DNA from 4 places in the Leucobacter sp. Psy1 genome. Region 4 is predicted to be linked to each of the others. Evidence: riboswitches for the same ligand, from Rfam matches in the RefSeq annotation. Region 4 holds a riboswitch; each other region holds the start of a gene.
The links. A riboswitch is a leader RNA that binds a small molecule or an ion and turns the genes downstream of it on or off. The one in region 4 is predicted to bind thiamine pyrophosphate.
Positions count from the first base shown of each region.

Region 1: linked by a shared signal. The riboswitch ahead of K8P10_RS05525 (thiamine phosphate synthase) and the one ahead of K8P10_RS06730 (TenA family protein) in region 4 are both predicted to bind thiamine pyrophosphate.
Region 2: linked by a shared signal. The riboswitch ahead of K8P10_RS14410 (bifunctional hydroxymethylpyrimidine kinase/phosphomethylpyrimidine kinase) and the one ahead of K8P10_RS06730 (TenA family protein) in region 4 are both predicted to bind thiamine pyrophosphate.
Region 3: linked by a shared signal. The riboswitch ahead of K8P10_RS05905 (thiamine ABC transporter substrate binding subunit) and the one ahead of K8P10_RS06730 (TenA family protein) in region 4 are both predicted to bind thiamine pyrophosphate.

Region 1 covers NZ_CP083692.1:1,164,633-1,169,419, forward strand. Annotated here, with positions in the region: gene thiO (glycine oxidase ThiO) at 1-1,203, opposite strand, end outside; gene K8P10_RS05525 (thiamine phosphate synthase) at 1,200-1,850, opposite strand; TPP riboswitch at 1,845-1,956, opposite strand; gene lipA (lipoyl synthase) at 2,024-3,181, opposite strand; gene lipB (lipoyl(octanoyl) transferase LipB) at 3,178-3,831, opposite strand; gene lexA (transcriptional repressor LexA) at 3,931-4,590, opposite strand.
Region 2 covers NZ_CP083692.1:3,032,784-3,037,570, forward strand. Annotated here, with positions in the region: gene K8P10_RS14400 (FadR/GntR family transcriptional regulator) at 1-250, shown strand, start outside; gene K8P10_RS14405 (rhodanese-related sulfurtransferase) at 329-1,315, shown strand; TPP riboswitch at 1,323-1,416, shown strand; gene K8P10_RS14410 (bifunctional hydroxymethylpyrimidine kinase/phosphomethylpyrimidine kinase) at 1,407-2,948, shown strand; gene K8P10_RS14415 (carbon-nitrogen hydrolase family protein) at 3,028-3,837, shown strand; gene K8P10_RS14420 (M13 family metallopeptidase) at 3,864-4,787, opposite strand, start outside.
Region 3 covers NZ_CP083692.1:1,244,565-1,249,351, reverse strand. Annotated here, with positions in the region: gene K8P10_RS05910 (iron ABC transporter permease) at 1-807, opposite strand, end outside; gene K8P10_RS05905 (thiamine ABC transporter substrate binding subunit) at 807-1,895, opposite strand; TPP riboswitch at 1,889-1,998, opposite strand; gene K8P10_RS05900 (DUF6350 family protein) at 2,005-4,077, opposite strand; gene K8P10_RS05895 (BCCT family transporter) at 4,156-4,787, opposite strand, start outside.
Region 4 covers NZ_CP083692.1:1,430,193-1,434,979, forward strand. Annotated here, with positions in the region: gene K8P10_RS06700 (hypothetical protein) at 1-251, shown strand, start outside; gene K8P10_RS06705 (VOC family protein) at 266-598, shown strand; gene K8P10_RS06710 (SDR family oxidoreductase) at 648-1,520, opposite strand; gene K8P10_RS06715 (hypothetical protein) at 1,596-1,838, shown strand; gene K8P10_RS06720 (hypothetical protein) at 1,908-2,060, shown strand; partial or broken gene K8P10_RS06725 (DNA-3-methyladenine glycosylase I) at 2,123-2,701, shown strand; TPP riboswitch at 2,797-2,888, shown strand; gene K8P10_RS06730 (TenA family protein) at 2,877-3,539, shown strand; gene tenA (thiaminase II) at 3,536-4,195, shown strand; gene K8P10_RS06740 (ABC transporter ATP-binding protein) at 4,184-4,787, opposite strand, start outside.

The DNA of each region.
Region 1 (4,787 bases), 270 kb from region 4:
TCTCGAGTCGTGCTGGTGGGGGTCGGGAGCCTGCTGGGTGCCGGAGGGCGCCGAGCGCTCGGCGTGCCTCCAGGGGTCGCAGGCCGAGATATCGAGGTCGGCGACGGTGCCGGATCCGGATACCGCGTCGGACACCACGCGTCCGCCGAGCGCGGCCAGGAGGACACCGTGCCTGAAATAGCCGGTCGAGACGACGAGGTTCGACCCCGCTCGGCCGAGGTACGGCAGGTCGTCGGGAGTACCCGGACGGACACCGACCGTCGCCTCGAGCAGTTCGCACTCCTCGAGTCCGGGGACCACGCGAATCCCGTCGCGAAGCAGGTCGTAAAGCGAACCCGCTCGGGGGAGCCGCCCGTCGTCCTCGCGGCTGGTCGCCCCGAGAACGACGGTGCGGTCGTCGCGGGGGATGAGGTACACCGGCCGATCCTCGACGAACGCGCGGATCACCCGGGTCGTGAGTGGACGCAGTCGCTCGGGGACCCGCAGCGTCATGATGTCTCCGGCGACCGGCCTGAGGCGGAGCGGGTGCGCGCCGCGGTACCACCCAGTCACGTCGGCGGCACCCATCCCATTCGCGAGCACGACGGTCGCCCCAGAGGCATCGATGGCCCCCGACTCGCAACGGATCGACCGGCAGGGGTCGCCGCCGTCGAGGCTGACGGCCCGCTCGCGAATGAACTCGGTCCCGCGGCGTTCGAGGGCGTCGATGAGCGCGGCGGCGAAGCGTCGCGGTGCGAGCTGATGGTCTCCTGCGATCGAGACTGCGGCGGCGAGGCCGGGTGCGAGGGCGCCCTCCAGACGACGTGCCTCGCGCACGGTCAGGCGATCCACCGTCATCCCGTGCGCGCGCTGGTAGTCGGCGAGTCTCCGGAGATGGTCGGCATCCGCGCGATCCGCCGCGACCACGAGCGTCCCGTCGTCGCGGTATCCGGTCGGTAGCGGTGTCGCCGCCCCGACTCGCTGCACGACGTCGGCGGAGAGGGCAGCCGAGCGCAGCATCAGCGGGAAGAGGGCCTCCTGCCGGTACTGCACCTCGGCGATCGGCGCGAGCATGCCGCCCGCGTGGTGCGTCGCACCCGACGCCGGAGCGGGATCGATGAGCGAGACGGGAATGCCGAGCTCTGAGAGTTCGAAGCACGCCACGAGGCCGACAATGCCTCCGCCGATCACGATGGCGCGATCCGTCGTGCCGATGCCGCTCATCGTCCGGACTCGAACCCGCGGATCACCGACCTGGCCAGTCCCTCCGGATCGCGTGCCCCCATGAACTCCCGCGAGATCGCGACTCCGGTGACGCCGGTGCGCGCGAGATCGGCAGCGTCCTCAGCGGTGACATCTCCGATGGCGATCACCGGGACCGGGGATTCGGCCACCAGCGACGGGTAACCGGCGAGCCCGAGCGGCGGGCGTCCCGAGTCCTTCGTCGGGGTCGGGCGGAACGGGCCGGCACCGATGTAGTCCACGAGGTCGGCAACGTCGTGGATGGCGTGGACGAGGTCCCACGTGCCCGTCGTCACGCCGATGATCGCCGAGCTGCCGAGGAGCGCGCGAGCGTCGCGCACCGTCACATCGTCCTGCCCGATGTGCACCCCGTGTACCGGAACGCCGCGCAGCGCCAGCGCCGCCGCGACATCGACGCGGTCGTCGACCAGCACTCTCGTACCGGATGCAACTGCGGCGACCGCCTCGGCCACGTGCGTCGTGAGCTCGGTGAGCGCGCGGGCGGAGATCGGTTTCGAGCGGACCTGCACCACGCCGGCACCTCCCGCGGCTGCGGCGCGGGCCACCTCGACGGTACGACGATGGTCATCGCCGCCGGTGACCACGTGGCAACGGAAATCGGGGATCATGCTGGGACTCGCTTCCTCCGCTGGTGCTGACCAGATCAGGTTCGACGGTCCCGCGCGGCCGAAGCGCGATCTCAGCCCGATGCCTCGGGCACCCGTGGGGTACTGCCACCCACCCTAACGCGTCGTGGGGCGGGGCGCTACGGATGAGCCCCGCCCCACGACGCACGCAGGTCTCAGACCGCCTGCGGGAACGCGTCAGCCGCCTTGTCGGCGAGGTGCTGCAGGTTCTCGGGAACAGGACGGTTCTGAACCGCCATCGTCTGCGCCCAGAGCCGACCCGCACGATACGACGAGCGGACGAGCGGCCCGGCGAGCACTCCGGCGAAACCGATCGCGTCCGCATCGGCCTTGAGCTCGACGAATTCCTCTGGGCGGACCCAGCGATGCACTGGTCGGTGCAGTTTCGACGGGCGCAGGTACTGGGTGAGCGTGAGGATGTCGCACCCGGAATCGAACAGTTCCTGCATCGTGTCGTGCACCTCCGCGCGCTCCTCGCCCATGCCGAGAATCAGGTTCGACTTCGTGATCATCCCCGCCTCACGTGCCTGCCGGATGACGTCGAGCGACCGCTGATACCGGAACCCAGGGCGGATGCTGCGGAAGAGGCGGGGAACGGTCTCGAGGTTGTGCGCGAACACTTCGGGCTTCGCGTCGAATACCTGCTGCAAATCGGACGGACGCCCACCCAGGTCGTCCGCGAGTACCTCGACCCCGGAGCCCGGGTTCAACTCGTGAATCTGGCGGATGGTCTCGGCGTACAACCAGGCTCCGGTATCCGGCAGATCATCTCGCGTCACGCCCGTGATCGTCGCGTAGCGCAGGCCCATGGTGCGCACCGACTCGGCGACGCGACGCGGCTCGTCGGTGTCGAGGGGGAGCGGTTTGCCCGAGGTGATCTGGCAGAAGTCGCAGCGCCGCGTGCAGATCGACCCGCCGATGAGGAATGTCGCCTCGCGGTCCTCCCAGCACTCGTAGATGTTCGGGCATCCTGCCTCCTGGCAGACCGTGTGGAGACCCTCGCGCTGCACGAGACCTCGCACGTCGGTGTACTCAGGACCGGTTTTGGCTCGCGTCTTGATCCACTCGGGCTTGCGCTCGATGGGAGTCTCGGCGTTTCTGGCCTCGATGCGCAGGAGTGTACGCCCGTTCGCGGTGGGTCGTCCCTCCTGGTCAGGCGAGGGGGCGGAAGCGGCGGGGGGTTGCCCGCCTCCGCATCCTCCGGTCGCGACGACCAGTTCGGGTTCACGCGGCGCGACCTTCAGCGCCTTTTCGGCTCTAGTCTGCTCGGCGAGCACCTCGGAGAGAGGGGCGCCGATGTTGCGCGCGCTCATGCGGCGAGCTCCTCGAGTGCGGCGACCAGACGCGGAGTGATGACCGGCACCACATCCGCAGGGGTGATCGCCGTTCCCGCGAGGGTGCTCAGCGTGGCCGCGCCGGCGTCGGTGATGCCGCACGGTACGAAACCGCCGAACGGTTCGAGCGAGTTGCTGCAGTTCAGGGCGAAACCGTGGGTAATGACGTGCGCCCGTGCACGGAGACCGATCTGCGCGTACTTCGCCTCGGCGGCTCCCGCCTGAGCCCACACCCCGGTGCGACCGGCGACCCGGTACCCGGTGACCCCGAACTCGGCGGAGACGTCGATGATGACCTGCTCGAGCGCGCGGACCACGTCGACGACGCCCCGGTTCGGGCTGAGCTTGATGATGGGATACCCGACGAGCTGGCCTGGCCCGTGCCAGGTGACGAGGCCCCCTCGATCAACGGGTACGACCGGAGTGCCATCGGTGGGGTACTCCTCCGGACGCGCGCGCCGCCCTGCCGTGTACACGTGCTCGTGTTCGAGCAGGATCAGGGTGCCGTCGTCCTCCCCGGCGACAACGCGATCCGCCGCCGTGCGTTGCAGCTGGAGGCCATCGGCGTAGGGGACGAAATCGGGGTCGAGTCCGGCGACATCAACGGCCACCGACGATTGAGCGATCATGCTCCCAGATTAGTTGAACCGCGTGCAAAAAGGCCAATCCCGCAAAAAACCGCCCGGTGCCGACGGGGTCGTCAGCGCCGGGCGGCAAGGTTTCGGCCCTCAGAGGGAGCGGAAGACCGCGACGACTTTGCCGAGCACGTCGGCGAAGTCGCCGAGGATGGGCTCGAAGGCGCTGTTGCGCGGCAGCAGCCAGGTGTGCCCATCGCGGCGGCGGAGCACCTTCACGGTCGCCTCTCCATCCAGGAGGGCCGCTACGATATCGCCGTTCTCGGCGTCGTTCTGCTGACGGATCACCACGTAGTCGCCGTCGCAGATCGCGGCGTCGATCATGGAGTCACCGACCACACGGAGCATGAAGAGCTGCCCCTCGCCCACGAGGTGCCGAGGCACCGGCATGACCTCGTCCACCTGCTGCTCCGCGGTGATCGGAATGCCTGCCGCGATCTGCCCGACCAGCGGTACATACGCGGCCTCTTCCGGGGTCGCGCTCGAGGGAGTGGGGTCGCTCATGCTCGGGAGTTCGATGAGGATCTCGAGCGCGCGCGGCCGATTCGGGTCGCGCCTGAGGTATCCGAGCAGCTCCAGTCGCGTGAGCTGGTGGGTCACGCTCGACAGGGAGGCAAGCCCTACCGCATCACCGATCTCGCGCATGCTCGGCGGGTAACCGCGCGATGCCACCGACTGACCAATGAACTCGAGGATCGCCTGCTGCTTCTCGGTGAGCGGCTTGGCGGATTTCGATGGCTTCGAGGGGCTCACGGTGGGTCCTTTCCCGGGGCGGCGACGCGAATGTCAGAGGTGCGTGGTTGAGTGCTGCTCGTGATCCCGAGTGTAGGTGAAGTGTTCGAGTGGAACAAACATCCATTCGAGTGTGTCGCGGATTTCGCCGCGGAATATTCGAACACTTGACTTGATCTTCGAAAAAGGGGTATATATATTCGAAAGAAGCGTTCGGT
Region 2 (4,787 bases), 1.6 Mb from region 4:
GCACCGAGGTCGGCTCGCGAACGTCGCCACGGGCACCGAAATGGAGCGGGATCACGCCCTCATTCTCGACGCCATCAAGAGCGGCGACTTCATCGATGCCGTCCACGCGATGGTCAACCACGTCGACCACGACGTCGTCATCGTCACCGCTGAACACGAAGTGGTGCCCCCGCTCGCCCGGACCCCCGAGCAGCAGCAGCGCATCGCGAACGCCTCCGAGCACACGGCGAACGCGCTGAGTGACGCCTGACCCGTCGGCGACTGACCCGTCGACGTCACGGCCGGGGAGCCGGAGCAAGTGCCGAGGCAGGGCGAATACCATTGACGGGTGAGCGAGTCGAAGATCCTGCTGTACTACGTGTTCGCACCGGTGGCAGACCCGGAGGCGGTGCGGCTGTGGCAGCGTGAGCTCTGCGAGTCGCTGGGGCTCCGGGGCCGCATCATCATCTCGCCCCACGGCATCAATGGCACCGTAGGCGGCGAGCTCGACGCGTGCAAGCTCTACGCAAGACGCACCCGCGAGTACGGCCCCTTCTCGGGGATCGAGTTCAAGTGGAGCGACGGCACCGGGTTCGCCGACGACACCGCTGAGCCGCTCCACGGCGTCGACCGACGCGCCCCCTGGCGCCGCTCGCGGGACTTCCCTCGACTCAGCGTGAAGGTGCGCGATGAGTTGGTGGCGTTCGGTCTCGCCGATGAAACCCGGGTGGACGCGAACGGCGTGGTGGGCGGCGGCACGCACCTCAGCCCGCAGGCGGTGAACGACCTCGTCGCGCAGCGGGGTGACGACGTCGTGTTCTTCGACGGACGCAACGCGTACGAAGCCGCCGTTGGTCGTTTCGAGAACGCGGTCGTTCCCGCCGTCAGCAGCACGCACGGGTTCATCGAGGAGATCGACAGCGGTGCGTTCGACGATTTGAAAGGGCGTCCGGTCGTCACCTACTGCACCGGGGGTATCCGCTGCGAGATCCTCTCCGCCGCGATGGTCGAGCGCGGCTTCACCGAGGTGTACCAGCTGGACGGCGGCATCGTCCGCTACGGCGAAGCGTTCGGCAACGAGGGGCTGTGGCACGGGTCGCTCGCCGTGTTCGACGGCCGCGAGACCGTCGACTTCGGGGGCGAAGAGGGGGACCCCGCCGAAGTGGTCGGGCGGTGCGCGGTCTGCGGATCCGGATCGAACACCCTCGTGAACTGCGCCGATCCCTCCTGCCGGGCCCGATTCGTCGCCTGCCCTGAGCACCGGGACGAGCGCTGCACCGAGCACGGTGGCGCCGCCGACGCGAGCCCCGAGACAGCGGCCAACGCTCTGCGCTAGACTCGCCCTCAACGACACGGGGTGCCGCACCAGCGGCTGAGATCACACCCGTCGAACCTGATCTCGTTGAGACGAGCGGAGGGATGTCGCAGTGAGCGAACCATACGTCGATGTTGTCAATGTGCTCTCGATTGCCGGGACCGACCCGACTGGCGGGGCCGGAATCCAGGCCGATCTGAAGGCCATCGCCGCGAACGGCGGCTACGGGATGGCGGCGGTGACCGCCCTCGTCGCCCAGAACACCTGCGGGGTGCGGGAGGTGCATGTTCCTCCCGTCGCATTTCTGACGGCGCAGCTCGACGCGGTCTCCGATGACGTGCGCATCGACGCGGTGAAGGTCGGCATGCTCGGTACTCCCGAGGTGATCACAGCAGTCGCCGACTGGCTGGAGCGCACCCGCCCGCCGGTCGTCGTCATCGACCCGGTCATGGTGGCGGCCAGCGGCGATCGCTTGCTCGGCACCGAAGCGGAGGACGCGCTCCAGCGAATCCTCCCTCTCGCCGACCTCATCACCCCGAACCTCCCCGAACTCGCGGTCATCGCCGGCGGCCCCGTCGCCGAGTCCTGGGACGCCATGCTGGAGCAGGCCGGTGCCGTCGCCGCTCTGCACGGAGTCCGGGTGCTCGCGAAGGGCGGTCATCTCGCAGGATCGGCGTCGCCCGATGCACTGGTCGACCCCGCGGGCGAGGTCGTGGCGTTCGAGGGAACGCGGATCCGCACCCGCAACTCCCACGGCACCGGCTGCTCCCTCTCCTCCGCCGTCGCAACTCGGATCGCCCGCGGTGACGACTGGGCGGCGGCCATCGGGGAGGCTCGCATCTGGCTCCGTGAGAGCCTCGCTGCATCGGACACCCTCGACGTCGGGCGCGGCAGCGGTCCGCTTCACCACTTCGCCGGTCTCTGGAGGCGCGGCGACGTCGACGGGGCGGCGGGAACCGCGGACGACATCCGCTCCGAGTGGTGGAACGCCATCGCCGACATTCGTGCAACGACCGACGCCCTGCCATTCATCACCCGGCTGGCTGCGGGCACCCTCCCGCGCAGCGCGTTCCTGGAGTACGTCGCGCAGGACTCCATCTATCTCGGCGAATACGCCCGGGTGCTCGCGCGGCTCTCGACCCTCGCTCCGGATCCCGCCGCGCAGCGATTCTGGCTACACGCGGCGCAGGGGGCCCTCATCGGTGAGCTCGAACTGCACCGGGACCGTCTCGGCGGGGCTCCGATCGGAGCCGCATCCGCAATCACGACGGGGTACACGAATCACCTCGTGGCATCCTGCGAGGACGGGTACGCCGTCGCCGCGGCGGCAGCGCTCCCCTGCTTCTGGATGTACAGCGACATCGGCACCCGGCTCTTCCGCGGCGAGCTCGGGGCGTTCGCGCGCGACCCCGAACACCCCTACGCCGAGTGGATCGCCACCTACGACGACCAGGCCTTCGCCGCGGACACCGAGTCCGCCATCGCACTCGTGACGACGCTCGCGTCAGAGGCCCGGCCGGCTCTTCGGGGGCGCATGTGGCAGGCGTTCCTCGCATCCGCCAGGTGGGAGCACGACTTCTTCGGGCAGGTGGGGATCGCCGCGGGGCCCTCGGACGTCACACCAGATCAATCACGCCTGCTCCCCGCACGGTAGGGGTGTGCGACTTTCCGCTCATCCCGGGATAATCGGGAGAGACCTGCACGACCCCCGTCGATCGAGAGGAACCCTCGACATGACCGACCCCACCATCTCCGTCGCCCAGTTCGCCGCAGGGACCGATGTGGAGGAGAACCTCGCATCCTGCCAGGAGCTCATCGCCCGAGCTGCTGCGACGAGCCACCTCGTGGTGCTGCCCGAGTACTCGATGTACGCCGACTTCGAGAAGACGCAGCCGGATCAGAACCACTCCGAGCCGCTCGATGGGCCGTTCGTCACGGCGCTGCGCGACTCGGCGCGCGAGCACGGCATCGCTGTTGTCGTGGGCATCAACGAGTCCGACCCGGACGACGATCGAGTGTCCAACACCCTCGTGGCCCTGTCGAAGACCGGCGAGCTCACGGGCGTGTACCGAAAGATCCACCTGTACGACGCGTTCGGGTTCCGCGAGTCCGACACCGTGATCCCGGCGAACATCGAGTCACCGCTCGTCTTCGATGTGGAGGGGGTCCGTATCGGCGCTGCCACCTGCTACGACCTGCGCTTCCCCGAGATGAGCCGCTGGCTCGTCGACCAGGGGGCCGACGTGATCGTCCTCCCTGCCGCGTGGATGGCCGGGCCGCTCAAGGAGCAGCAGTGGGACACGCTCGTGCGCGCCCGCGCGATCGAGAACACGGTATATGTCGCGGCCTGCGGGCAGACCGCACCGCGCTGCTCCGGGCAGAGCATGATCGTCGACCCGATGGGCGTGACGGTCGCCGCTGCCGGTGAGCGCGCGATGACGGTCGCGAGCGCCAGGATCGATCCTCAGCGCATCGCCGACGTGCGGAAGACCAACCCGAGCCTCGAGAACCGGCGGTTCACGGTCGTACCGCGCACCGCGTAACCCTGCGGGTGAGTTCGGCGCGTCGTCTACCAGATCGAGACGCGCTCGTCAGGGTCCATCCAGAGGGCGTCACCCGGCTGCGTGCCGTAGGTCTCGTGGAACGCGTCGAGGTTCCGCACGATCTGGTTGCAGCGGAACTCGTTCGGCGAGTGCGGATCGATCGTCAGCAGCCGCACGGTCTCGGCGGGCCGCGACGCCTGCTGCCAGGCCTGGGCCCAGGAGAGGAAGAATCGCTCGGCGCCGGTGAGCCCGTCGATCACGGGTGCTTCTTCCCCATGCAGAGAGCGCTGGTACGCACGCCACGCGATTGCCATGCCGCCGAGGTCACCGATGTTCTCGCCGATCGTGAGCTCCCCGTTGACGGTCTGTCCGTCGGCGCCCTCGGGTGAGAGCGCGTTGTACTGGTCGATGAGGGACTTGGTGCGCTGCTCGAACGCGGCTCGGTCTTCCTCGGTCCACCAGTCGGTGAGCTTGCCGTCGCCGTCGTATCGCGACCCCTGGTCGTCGAAGCCGTGGCCGATCTCGTGCCCGATCACGGCACCGATCGCACCGTAGTTCGCGGCCATGTCGGCGTGCTTGTCGAAGAACGGCGGCTGCAGGATCCCCGCAGGGAACACGATCTCGTTGAACCCGGGGTTGTAGTAGGCGTTGACGGTCTGAGGCGTCATGAACCACTCGTCGCGATCGATCGGCTTACCGACCTTGTCGAGCTCGCGGCGCAGCTCGAACTCGGCGACCCGCGCCGAGTTGCCGAGCAGGTCCCCCGAGTCGACCTGCAGCGACGAGTAGTCGCGCCACTTCACCGGGTACCCGATCTTTGGCACGAACTTCTCGAGCTTCTCGAGCGCGCGCTGCTTCGTGGCGTCGCCCATCCAGTCCAGCTGGCCGATGGATTCGCGGTACGCGGCGATGAGGTACTCGACGAGTTCATCCATGGTGGCCTTCGCCGT
Region 3 (4,787 bases), 190 kb from region 4:
CTCGCTCCGCATCGCCACGGCGCGCTCGCGCTTCCTGCGGAGTCGCGACGAGACGACCAGCGTGAGGATCACGATCGCGAGCTGGGCGAGTGACAGCACGGCGGCGGAGCGCAGGTCGAGGAACTGGACGGTGAGCTGGTAGATCTCCGTCTCGATGTTCGCGAACCGCCGCCCGCCGAGCACGAGCACGATGCCGAACGATGTGGAACAGAACAGGAAGACGAGGGCGGCAGCCGACGCGATCGCCGGCGCGAGCGCCGGCACCGTGATCGTCCAGAACACGCGAACCGGGCCGGCACCGAGCATGCTCGCGGCCTGTGCCGTCCGCGAGTCGAGCTGGGACCAGAACCCTCCGACCGTCCGCATGACGACGGTCACGTTGAAGAACGCGAGCGCCGCGACGATGACGGGGAGTGATCGCTCGAGCCCGGTCCACGAGAGCGGTCCTCCCGCACCGAAGAGCGAGGTGAAGGCGACGCCCACCACGACGGTGGGCAGCACGAACGGCACCGTGAGGAGGCCGCGCAGCGCCACACGCCCCCGGAAGTCCAGTCGGTACAGCACGAAGGCGGCCGGAATGCCGAGCGCGAGCGAGAGCACCGTTGCGAGCCCTGCCTGGGTGACGGTATGACCGATCACCTGCCAGGTGCGCGGGTCCGAGAACACGGCGGGAACCCCGCTCGCATCGAATGCGCCGTCGCTCGTGAACCCGGTCGCGACGAGCGCCGCGACCGGCCAGAGGAAGAAGAGCGCGAGGAAGACGAGCGGCAGCGCGGCGGCGATCCCCCAGGCGAGCCGCCCGCGCATCACCCGGCCGCGGCGCCGGCGACCGCGTCGGCGACGGCCTTCTGCCAGTCCGTGAGCCCCGCGGCGATCTCGTCGCTCGGCAGGTCGTGGGGCTCCTCGGGCAAGGGGGCGAACTGCTCCCACTCCTCGGGCACGGAGGCCTCGGGATCGACCGGGTACATGTACATCGTCTCGGCGATCGTGTCCTGGAACTCGCCCGACAGCAGGTAGTCGACGACCGCCCTGGCACCCTCGGGGTTCTCCGCCCCTTCGAGGACGCCGGCGTACTCGACCTGACTCGAGCAGGTGTCGAGCAGTGCCGCGCTCGTGGAAGACCCGTCGTCGGCGATCGTCGCCGCGGGAGACGAGCTGTAGGAGAGCACGATCGGGCGGGTGCCGCCTTCGCCTCCCTGCGTGAACTGGCCGTAGTAGGCGTCGCTCCACCCCTGCTCGACCCGGGCGCCGTTCTCCACGAGATCGCTCCAGTAGTCTGCGTACGCGTCGGCGCCGAAGTAGGCGACCGTGCCCACGAGGAACGAAGCCCCGGTCGACGACGCTGCGGGATCGAGGATCACCGTGAGTTCGCGGTACTCGGGCTTCAGCAGATCCTCGTAGGTCTCGGGGGCCGCGATCCCCTGGTCAGCGAACCAGACCGGGTCGATGTTGAAGCAGGTTGCGCCCCGGTCGATCGGCACGAGCGCGTCCGACCCGTCAACCGCCAGCGCGGCAGCGTCTTCTGGCAGCCCCTCCGGCACGTAGTCCTCTGCGACATCGGCGTCCACGACTCGCGACGCGAAGATCTGGTCGACGCCGAAGAACGCGTCGCCGAGCGGGGCGCCCTGTGTCAGCACGAGCTGGTTCGCGAGTTCTCCCCCGTCGCCCGACCCGACCACCTCGACGTCGTATCCGGTGGCCGCGCTGGCCGCCTCGGCGAATGCCTCGTTCGGGAATGAGTCGTGCACGATCAGCGTGACAGTGCCGCCAGCGTCGGCGTCGGAGCCGGCATCGGCCGAGCATCCGGCGAGGAGCAGCGCGGCGGCTCCGGTGAGAGCGGCGGTCGTGGTGAGTGCGGCGCGTCGGCGCGGCACGGCGGTGCGCATGGGCATCATCGAGGCTTCCTTCCTCCGCTGGTATGAACCAGATCAGGTTGAACGGTCGAAGCTCGCGAGCTCCCTCTCAGCCCGGCGCGTCCGGACTCCCGTGGATTGCCCCGTCAGTCTACCGCTTGCGCCCCGGCCACCGCCACATGCGTCGTCCAGTGCCGGCCTCGGGCCGAGGTGCGTCGTCCGGCGAGTCCCAGTCCGTGAATCCGTCGACCTGTGCGGTCTCCTGAGCGTCGGGGTCCGCAGGGGTTCCGGAGTCCTCACGAGGAGCGGCTCCGTCGAGGCGGTCGCGCGGCGCCTCCTCCCAATCGGTGACGGCACCGTCCCAGGAGAACGCGGCGAGAATCGCTTCGGCCTCCGAGTCGCTCACCCGCAACTCGTCCTCAGTGACGTCGTCCAGACGCTCCGGGAGGTCAGGCTCATCCGGAGCAGTCGCATCAGGCGCAGGCTCGTCGGATGCGGGCTCGTCGGTCTCGGAGTGGTCGGTACGAGTTTCATCGGCCTCGACTGCTTCTGACTCGACCGCTTCCGGCTCGACCCCTTCTGACTCGACCGCTTCCGGCTCGACCTCTTCGGTCGTCACCTCCGCGGTCTCGAACTCATCTGGTTCACGTTCGTCCGCGTCGACAGCTGCGTGTCCAGGACCGTCTGGCGCATGATCGGGTGTCCCGGGTTCCTCGTCCACCGGCGGCAGCTCCGGCAGGGCGTCGGCTTGCGCTGCGCCGGTGCCGGCTGTAGCGCCGCCGAACCCGAGGAATCCGGTGAGCCGCTCACGCGCACCTGCCCAGCGTGCTCGCACGCCCGGAGCGCGATCCGCGTTCGCGAGCGGCCCGTCGGCGTCGTCGGTGATGGCCGCGGCGAGTGCGTCTGAACTCCAGGGCTGCGTCTCCGCGTCGGTATCCGCGTTCCGGGAGGTAAGCGCCCGACGCTCCCCGCCGCGCACCAGCTCGACGACGGTCCCGATGCGAGCGGCGTCTGCGCGGCCGGCGACGACGCCGAGGAGCATCCCGGCCCCGATCTCGGCAGCGGCGATCCCTCCGGTCACCCACGGGTCCGGCCCAGCCTGCGCGAGCCGGTCCGGTCCCATCGCACCGCTCGCGAGCACGGCGAGGAGCACGACGGCGAGCCCGGTGAGGGCCGCGGCGAGCACGGGAACGACGACCGCGGCGCCCCAGCCCGCGCCGCGCAGCGTGGTCCGGCGGGCGGCGGCCACCCCGAGCGCGAGGCCGACGATGACGACGATCGCGGGCGCGACGGGTGCGAAGCTGCCCCAGCTCGGCGGAATCGCCCCCATGAGCGGCAGGGCGGGGATCGGGCCGACAAGGGCGTCGAACGGCGAGACTGACGTGCCGATGCCGACCGCGAACCCCGTTCCGACGAACCACGACAGCGACCAGATCAGCGCCACGGGGAGGAACGCCAGCTGCACGACGAACAGCACGATCGCTCCGAGCGGGTCGAGCTGCAGATTCTGGGAGAGGGCGGTGATGTCGACGTAGCCGATGACGAGCGAGATCGTGAAGCCGGCTGCGGCGAGCGCTGCGAGACCTGCCAGCGCGCCGAGTGCGAGCCGCAGCACCTCCTGGGTTCTGACCGGGAGTGTTGAGGCGAGGATCGGCGACACGCGGTTCACCGTCAGTTGCAGACGCCTGACCGCGCGCGAGAACCATCGCTGGTCCGTGAGGCCGGCGCGCACGACGAAGGCGGAAAGCATGCTGATGGCGTAGATGAGTCCGAGCGTCAGCGGCGCGCGCCACTCGGGTTCGGGGAGAGCCCGGGCGACGAGCGGGAGGCAGGCGAATCCGACGGCCGCGAAACCGATGCCGCCGCCGATGACGCCGGCCGCACCCGATCCGCCGCGGGACGCGAATCTCCAGCCTGCGCGCATCGCGAGGAGAACGGTCACGAGTGAGATCCCGAGCGGTGCGAGGGACACCGGGAAGGCGAACGCCTCGCCGGGGAGGCCGAGACCCAGCGCGGCCTCGGCGGTCACCGACACCTCGAGCGGCACGCCGTGCGCCAGGAACCACACCGAGACGATGCCGCCGATCAGCTCTGCCGGCGTCGCGTCCAGTCCGAAGGTGATCACCCACATGAGGATCGCCGGCACCCCGATGAGTACGAACCCGGCGAGTGCGACGGCTCCCGCCTCGATCGCCGCGATCACGGCCGTCAGTGTGGCTCTCATCGCCTGGAAGTGTATCGCCTGGACCTGCGGGGTACCCGGCTCCGCGCCGAGAGACGAGCACCCCGCAGCAGCTATACCTCAGGTGCCGGATACTGGTGGTGGATCCTCGGGGTCCTCCTGCCGCTTGCCTTTCGCCTTCTCATCGGCATCCCGCTGCGCAGCCTCACTGGTGATGACCGTGATCTCGGTGGTGACCAGGCTGAAGTGGCCGCTATCGTGACGATCGACGCCCTCCGCCACGGACTGCTCCAGCAGTTCACGCGCCACGCGCCCCTGCAGCACGAGGGGGTCCCGACTGAGGTCTTTCCAGATGCCGATGCAGAGGAGCAGCATCACGAGGACGAACGGGAGGGCCGACACGATCGTGATGTTCTTCAGCCCGTTGAGCGCTGCTGCCGGATCCGATCCGCCGGCGAGCAGCATCACCGCCGCCACGGCACCGGTCGAGACGCCCCAGAAGATTACGGCCTTCTTCGTCGGCTCCTCGGCCCCGTGCTCACTGAGAGCCCCCATCACGATCGACGCGGAGTCGGCACCCGTGACGAAGAAGATCGCGATCAGGACCACCGTGACGACCATCAGCACCACGGCGACCCACTCGGGAACGGGCAGGCTTCCGAGCATGTCGAAGAGGATGAGGTCGAAGTTGATGTCGGGCGCCCCGTCGACGATGTTCGCGAGCGCCTGACCCATGTCGCCCGAACGCTCCG
Region 4 (4,787 bases):
TCTACGAGCAGGTCTTCGGCGGCGTCGGCGGCGATCCTGAACTGTGTCGCGCAGTGGGGGATCGCGTCGCCGTGCGATTCCCCGACCCCGAGGGCCGCACCGATCGCGCGGGCCGCGTGATCCCGCACGAGTTCGTGGTGTTCGCGCCGCTCGCCGAGCGCATCACCTCGGTCGAGACTGCACGGGAGGTCCTCTGGCCGCTTGTCGTGGACGAGTATGCGCGGGTGTGGGAGACTGCCGGCACACGCTGACGAAGGAGTCGGACATGATCGATCACGTGCTCGCACAGTGCACCGTCACCGACCTGGAGCGCGCCGAGCGCTGGTACCGCGACCTCTTCGAGCGCGCCCCCGATGCGCGTCCGATGGCAGGTCTGCTCGAGTGGCATCTCGGCGAGGGGTTCGGCTTGCAGGTGTGGTCGGAGCCGGATCGAGCCGGGAAGTCCGCAGTTGTTCTCGGCGAGTCCGATCTTGACGGCGCGGCAGCGCGTCTGACCGAGGCGGGCTTCGCCCACGAGGGACCGCAACCTGGAGGTGGTGCGCGCATCCTGCAGCTCACCGATCCCGACGGTAACCGGGTCGTGCTGTTCGGTCCGTGACCACGGCCCGCGAGCAGTTGCTCGAGCGCGACTGTCCGAGGGATCGTGCTCAGCTCAGGCTGAATCCGCCGTCGCTCGTGAGGACCTGTCCCACGATCCACGATCCGCCAGAGGAAGAGAGCCATCCGATGAGTTCGGCGGGATCGGAGGGGGCTCCGACTCTTCCGAAAGGCAGTGCAGCGAACCGCTCGTCGAGACTGTCCAGGGCTCGGTCGGTGGTGTCAGCATCGAGATAGCCGGTGTTCACCGGTCCAGGATTGATCGTGTTGAGCACGATGCCGAGACGCATCAGCTCGGCGGCGACGGTCTTTGTCACGCCCGCGAGCGCCGCTTTGCTGGTCGCGTAGGCAACCTCGCCCGGCATAGCCTCGTCGATCTGTCCTGACGTCATCCAGAAGACGCGACCTACGGGGCTTGTGAACGGTCCGTGGAACGGCACGGGGTCGCCGGGTCGCAGCGGAGCCGCTTGAGCGGCGCCGGACTTCCGTCGCGCGAACTCAGCGGTGAGCAGGAGGGTCGAGCGCGTGTTGGTGTCCCAGAACGCGTCCAGCCGCTCCGGTGTCATGTCGAGGATGCTCCCGTCGTCGCCGCTCCGAGCGTGATTGCAGACCACGATGTCGAGATCCCCCGTCAGGGAGAAGGCCGCGTCGAGTACCGCCGGGACCTTCGAGGCGTCGGTGAGGTCTGCGTCGATATCTCCCGTCGTCGCATCGCCCGTGAGTGCAGCGCGCACACCCGATCGCACTTCGTCGAGATCGTCGCCACCCCAGGGGAGCCGCTCGTCATGCGGGCGATAGTGGTGGATGAAGACGCTCGCGCCGAGCGTCGCGAGCTTCGTTGCTACGGCGAATCCGATCCCGCGTCGACGTGAGACGCCGGTGACGAGAGCGGTCCTCCCGGAAAGTGGAAGATCTTGAGGCATAGTGGGCTCCGTACGTCGGCTTCCGAGACTATCAACTGAGTGAGTCTTGGAGATCCGGTGCGTACCGTGGGCGACATGCCAGTATCAACCGGGACCTCCGTGGGCGCCGTCGTGTTCGACCTAGGGAACGTGCTCGTCGGGTGGGATCCGCACCGTCCGTTGGCCGACCGTCTCGATGAGCGGGAGTGGCACGAGTTCGCGGAGGCGTCCGACTTCGCCGCGTTGAACGCTATGGCGGATCGGGGCGTTCCGCTCCGTGAAGTGGTGCGGCGGGCGACCGAGCAGCACCCGCGGTACGGCGACCTCGTCGGTCAGTAATCCGAGCGCTTCGGCGAGTCGCTCACGGGCCCGATTCGCGGGACGGCCGACATCGTCGGAGAACTGCGGGTGGCGAACCTGCGCATGCTCGGCCTGACGAACTGGTCGGCGGAGACCTATCACCGCGCTGCGGAGCACGCCCCGGTGATTCACGACCTCGACGCGGTCGTCGTATCGGGTCGGGAGGGCCTCATGAATATCGGCGTGCCCATTTCGATCTGAACTGGACAGTGCTGCGCGCTACCGATCGCACGTTGAGGCCCGGCTCTTGCTACCCCGTCCGGGTGACTGCGATCCTGGCCGGTCCCGATGGCATCTCTCGCTGCGCTTGGGTCGGTGACGACGTGGAGTACCGTCGCTACCACGACGAGGAGTGGGGCGTCCCTCTGCGCGGGGATCGGGCACTGTTCGAGAAGATGGCGCTCGAGGGGTTCCAGGCCGGTCTGTCGTGAATCACGTTCCTGCGGAAGCGTGCGCGGTTCCGCGAGGTGTTCGCGGGCTTCGACCCGGCGCGCGTCGCCGCGTTCGGTGAGGACGACGTCGAGCGGTTGCTCAGCGACGCCGGCATCATCCGAAACCGCGCGAAGATCGAGGCGACGATCGCCAATGCGGCGCTGGTGCGGGATATGGCGGACGGAGAGCTCGACGAGCTGATGTGGTCGTTTGCGCCGGTGCGCTCCGGAGCTGACCGGGTTCGCCCGGTCGCAATGGCCGACGTGCCCGCGGTGACGCCGGAGTCCACTGCCCTGAGCAAGGAGCTCAGGAAGCTCGGTTTCCGCTTCGTCGGCCCGACGACGATGTACGCGCTCATGCAGTCGGCGGGTATGGTCGATGACCACTTCGCCGGGTGCTGGCGGGTATGACCGAAGCGGCTGGTCGCTACGCCTCGAGCGTACCGACCGCGTGAACAGGAGCGCGCAACCGATGAGCAGCAGTTCGAGAGACGCGCTAGGGTGGGGGCGAAGACACGGGGTGCCCGAAGCGGGCTGAGATCACACCCGGGAACCTGATCGAGTTCGTACTCGCGGAGGAATGTCCATGAACCACAGTTTTACTGAACAGTTGCGCCTGCAGAATCGGGAGACCTGGGATCAGGCGGTGACGCATCGGTTCGTCCGGGAGCTGTACGACGGAAGCGTCGACGACGCGGTGATGGCCGGGTACCTGGTGCAGGACTACCGGTTCCTCGACAGCTTTCTCGTGCTGCTCGGCTCCGCGGTCTCGACCGCAGACGCGCTGGGACCGCGACTGAGGTTCTCCCGCTTCATCGGCGAGGTCGCGGGGGATGAGAACACCTACTTCCTACGCGCATTCGAGGCGCTCGGCGTCACCGAGGCGCAGCGCTCACGCATTCCCGACACCGAACCGACGGCGGCGTTCACGGCGCTGTTCCGGGAGGCCGCCGCGACGCGGGAGTACGCGGCGATCCTGGCGGTGCTGCTCGTCGCCGAGTGGCTCTACCTCGACTGGGCGACAAGAGCACCGAAACCGCTGCCGGAAAGCTTCGTGCACGCGGACTGGATCACGCTGCACGACTACCCGGAGTTCCACGATCTCGTCGGGTTCCTCCGGGCCGAGCTTGACCGGGTCGGGCCCGCCCAGCGCGCCATCGCCGAGAACTTCTTTGCACGAGCTGTCGCCATCGAACTCGACTTCTTCCATGCGAGTTATACCCACCCGGTGATGGGAGAGCAGGGATGAGTCTCTTCTCAGATCTGAAAGCTGCGATCGGTGCGGAGTGGCAGGCGTACACCGAGCACGAGTTTGTGCGGGGGATCGAGTCCGGCACGGTGCCGCTCGGCGCGTTCCAGGACTACCTGGTGCAGGACTACCTGTTCCTGGTGCAGTTCGCGCGAGCGAACGCACTCGCCGCGTACAAGAGCCGCAGTCTCTCCGACATCCGCGACGCGAGCGGCGCGCTGGAGGCGATCCTGCACGAAACCGACCTGCACCGCCGGCTCACGGCGAGGTGGGGGATCTCCGAGGAAGAGCTCGATCGCGCCTCCGAGAAGCAGGCGACGGTCGCCTACACCCGCTACGTGCTCGACACCGGCATGGCCGGCGACCTGCTCGATCTGCACGTCGCGCTCGCTCCCTGCGCGATCGGCTACGCGGAGATCGGTACCGCACTCGATCCCGCACGTCGTGCCACCGCGGATCATCCCTACGCCGAGTGGATCGGCGAGTACGCCGGCGCCGAATTCCAAGGCGCAGCTGAGCTCGCTGTCGGGAGACTCGATGCTCTCGGCGGCGAGACGGTCTCGAGGGAGCGATTCGATGCGCTGGTCCGGATCTTCCGCACCGCGACCCGGCTCGAGGCCGACTTCTGGCAGCAGGCGCTCGACTCAGCGCGCTGAATCCACTCCGAGGGCTTCCAGCAGCGTTCGCTCCAGCCCGATGAACTCGGGGTCGGAGAGGACCTCCACTCCGCGCGGGCGTGGCAATGCGACGTCGACCTCCGCCAGCACCCTCGCGGGTCGCGGGGAGAGGACGACGACCCGATCCGAGAGCAGGATCGCCTCCCGGACGTCGTGCGTGATGAGCAGCGCGGTCCAGTCGTGTTCGAGCCAGACCTCTTGGAGCCACGCCTGCAGCTCGCGTTTCGTCAGTGCGTCGAGGGCTCCGAACGGTTCGTCGAGCAGGAGGGTGCGACGCTCCTGGACGACGGTGCGGAGCAGCGCCGCGCGCTGACGCATGCCACCTGAGAGCTCGTGGGGGAGCGCATCCTCGAACCCGGCCAGGCCGAATCGCGGGAACCACTCGCGCGCACGGGCCCGCGCCAGCCGACGCGGCACGCCCTGGACCTCGAGCCCGAGCGCCGCGTTGCCGAGTACGGTGCGCCAGGGGAAGAGCAGATCCTGCTGCGGCATGTACGCCGCATGATCACGGCGGCCGACAGCATCTGCACCGTCGATTCGGAGGGTGCCCGCTGAGGGCGAATCGAGACCC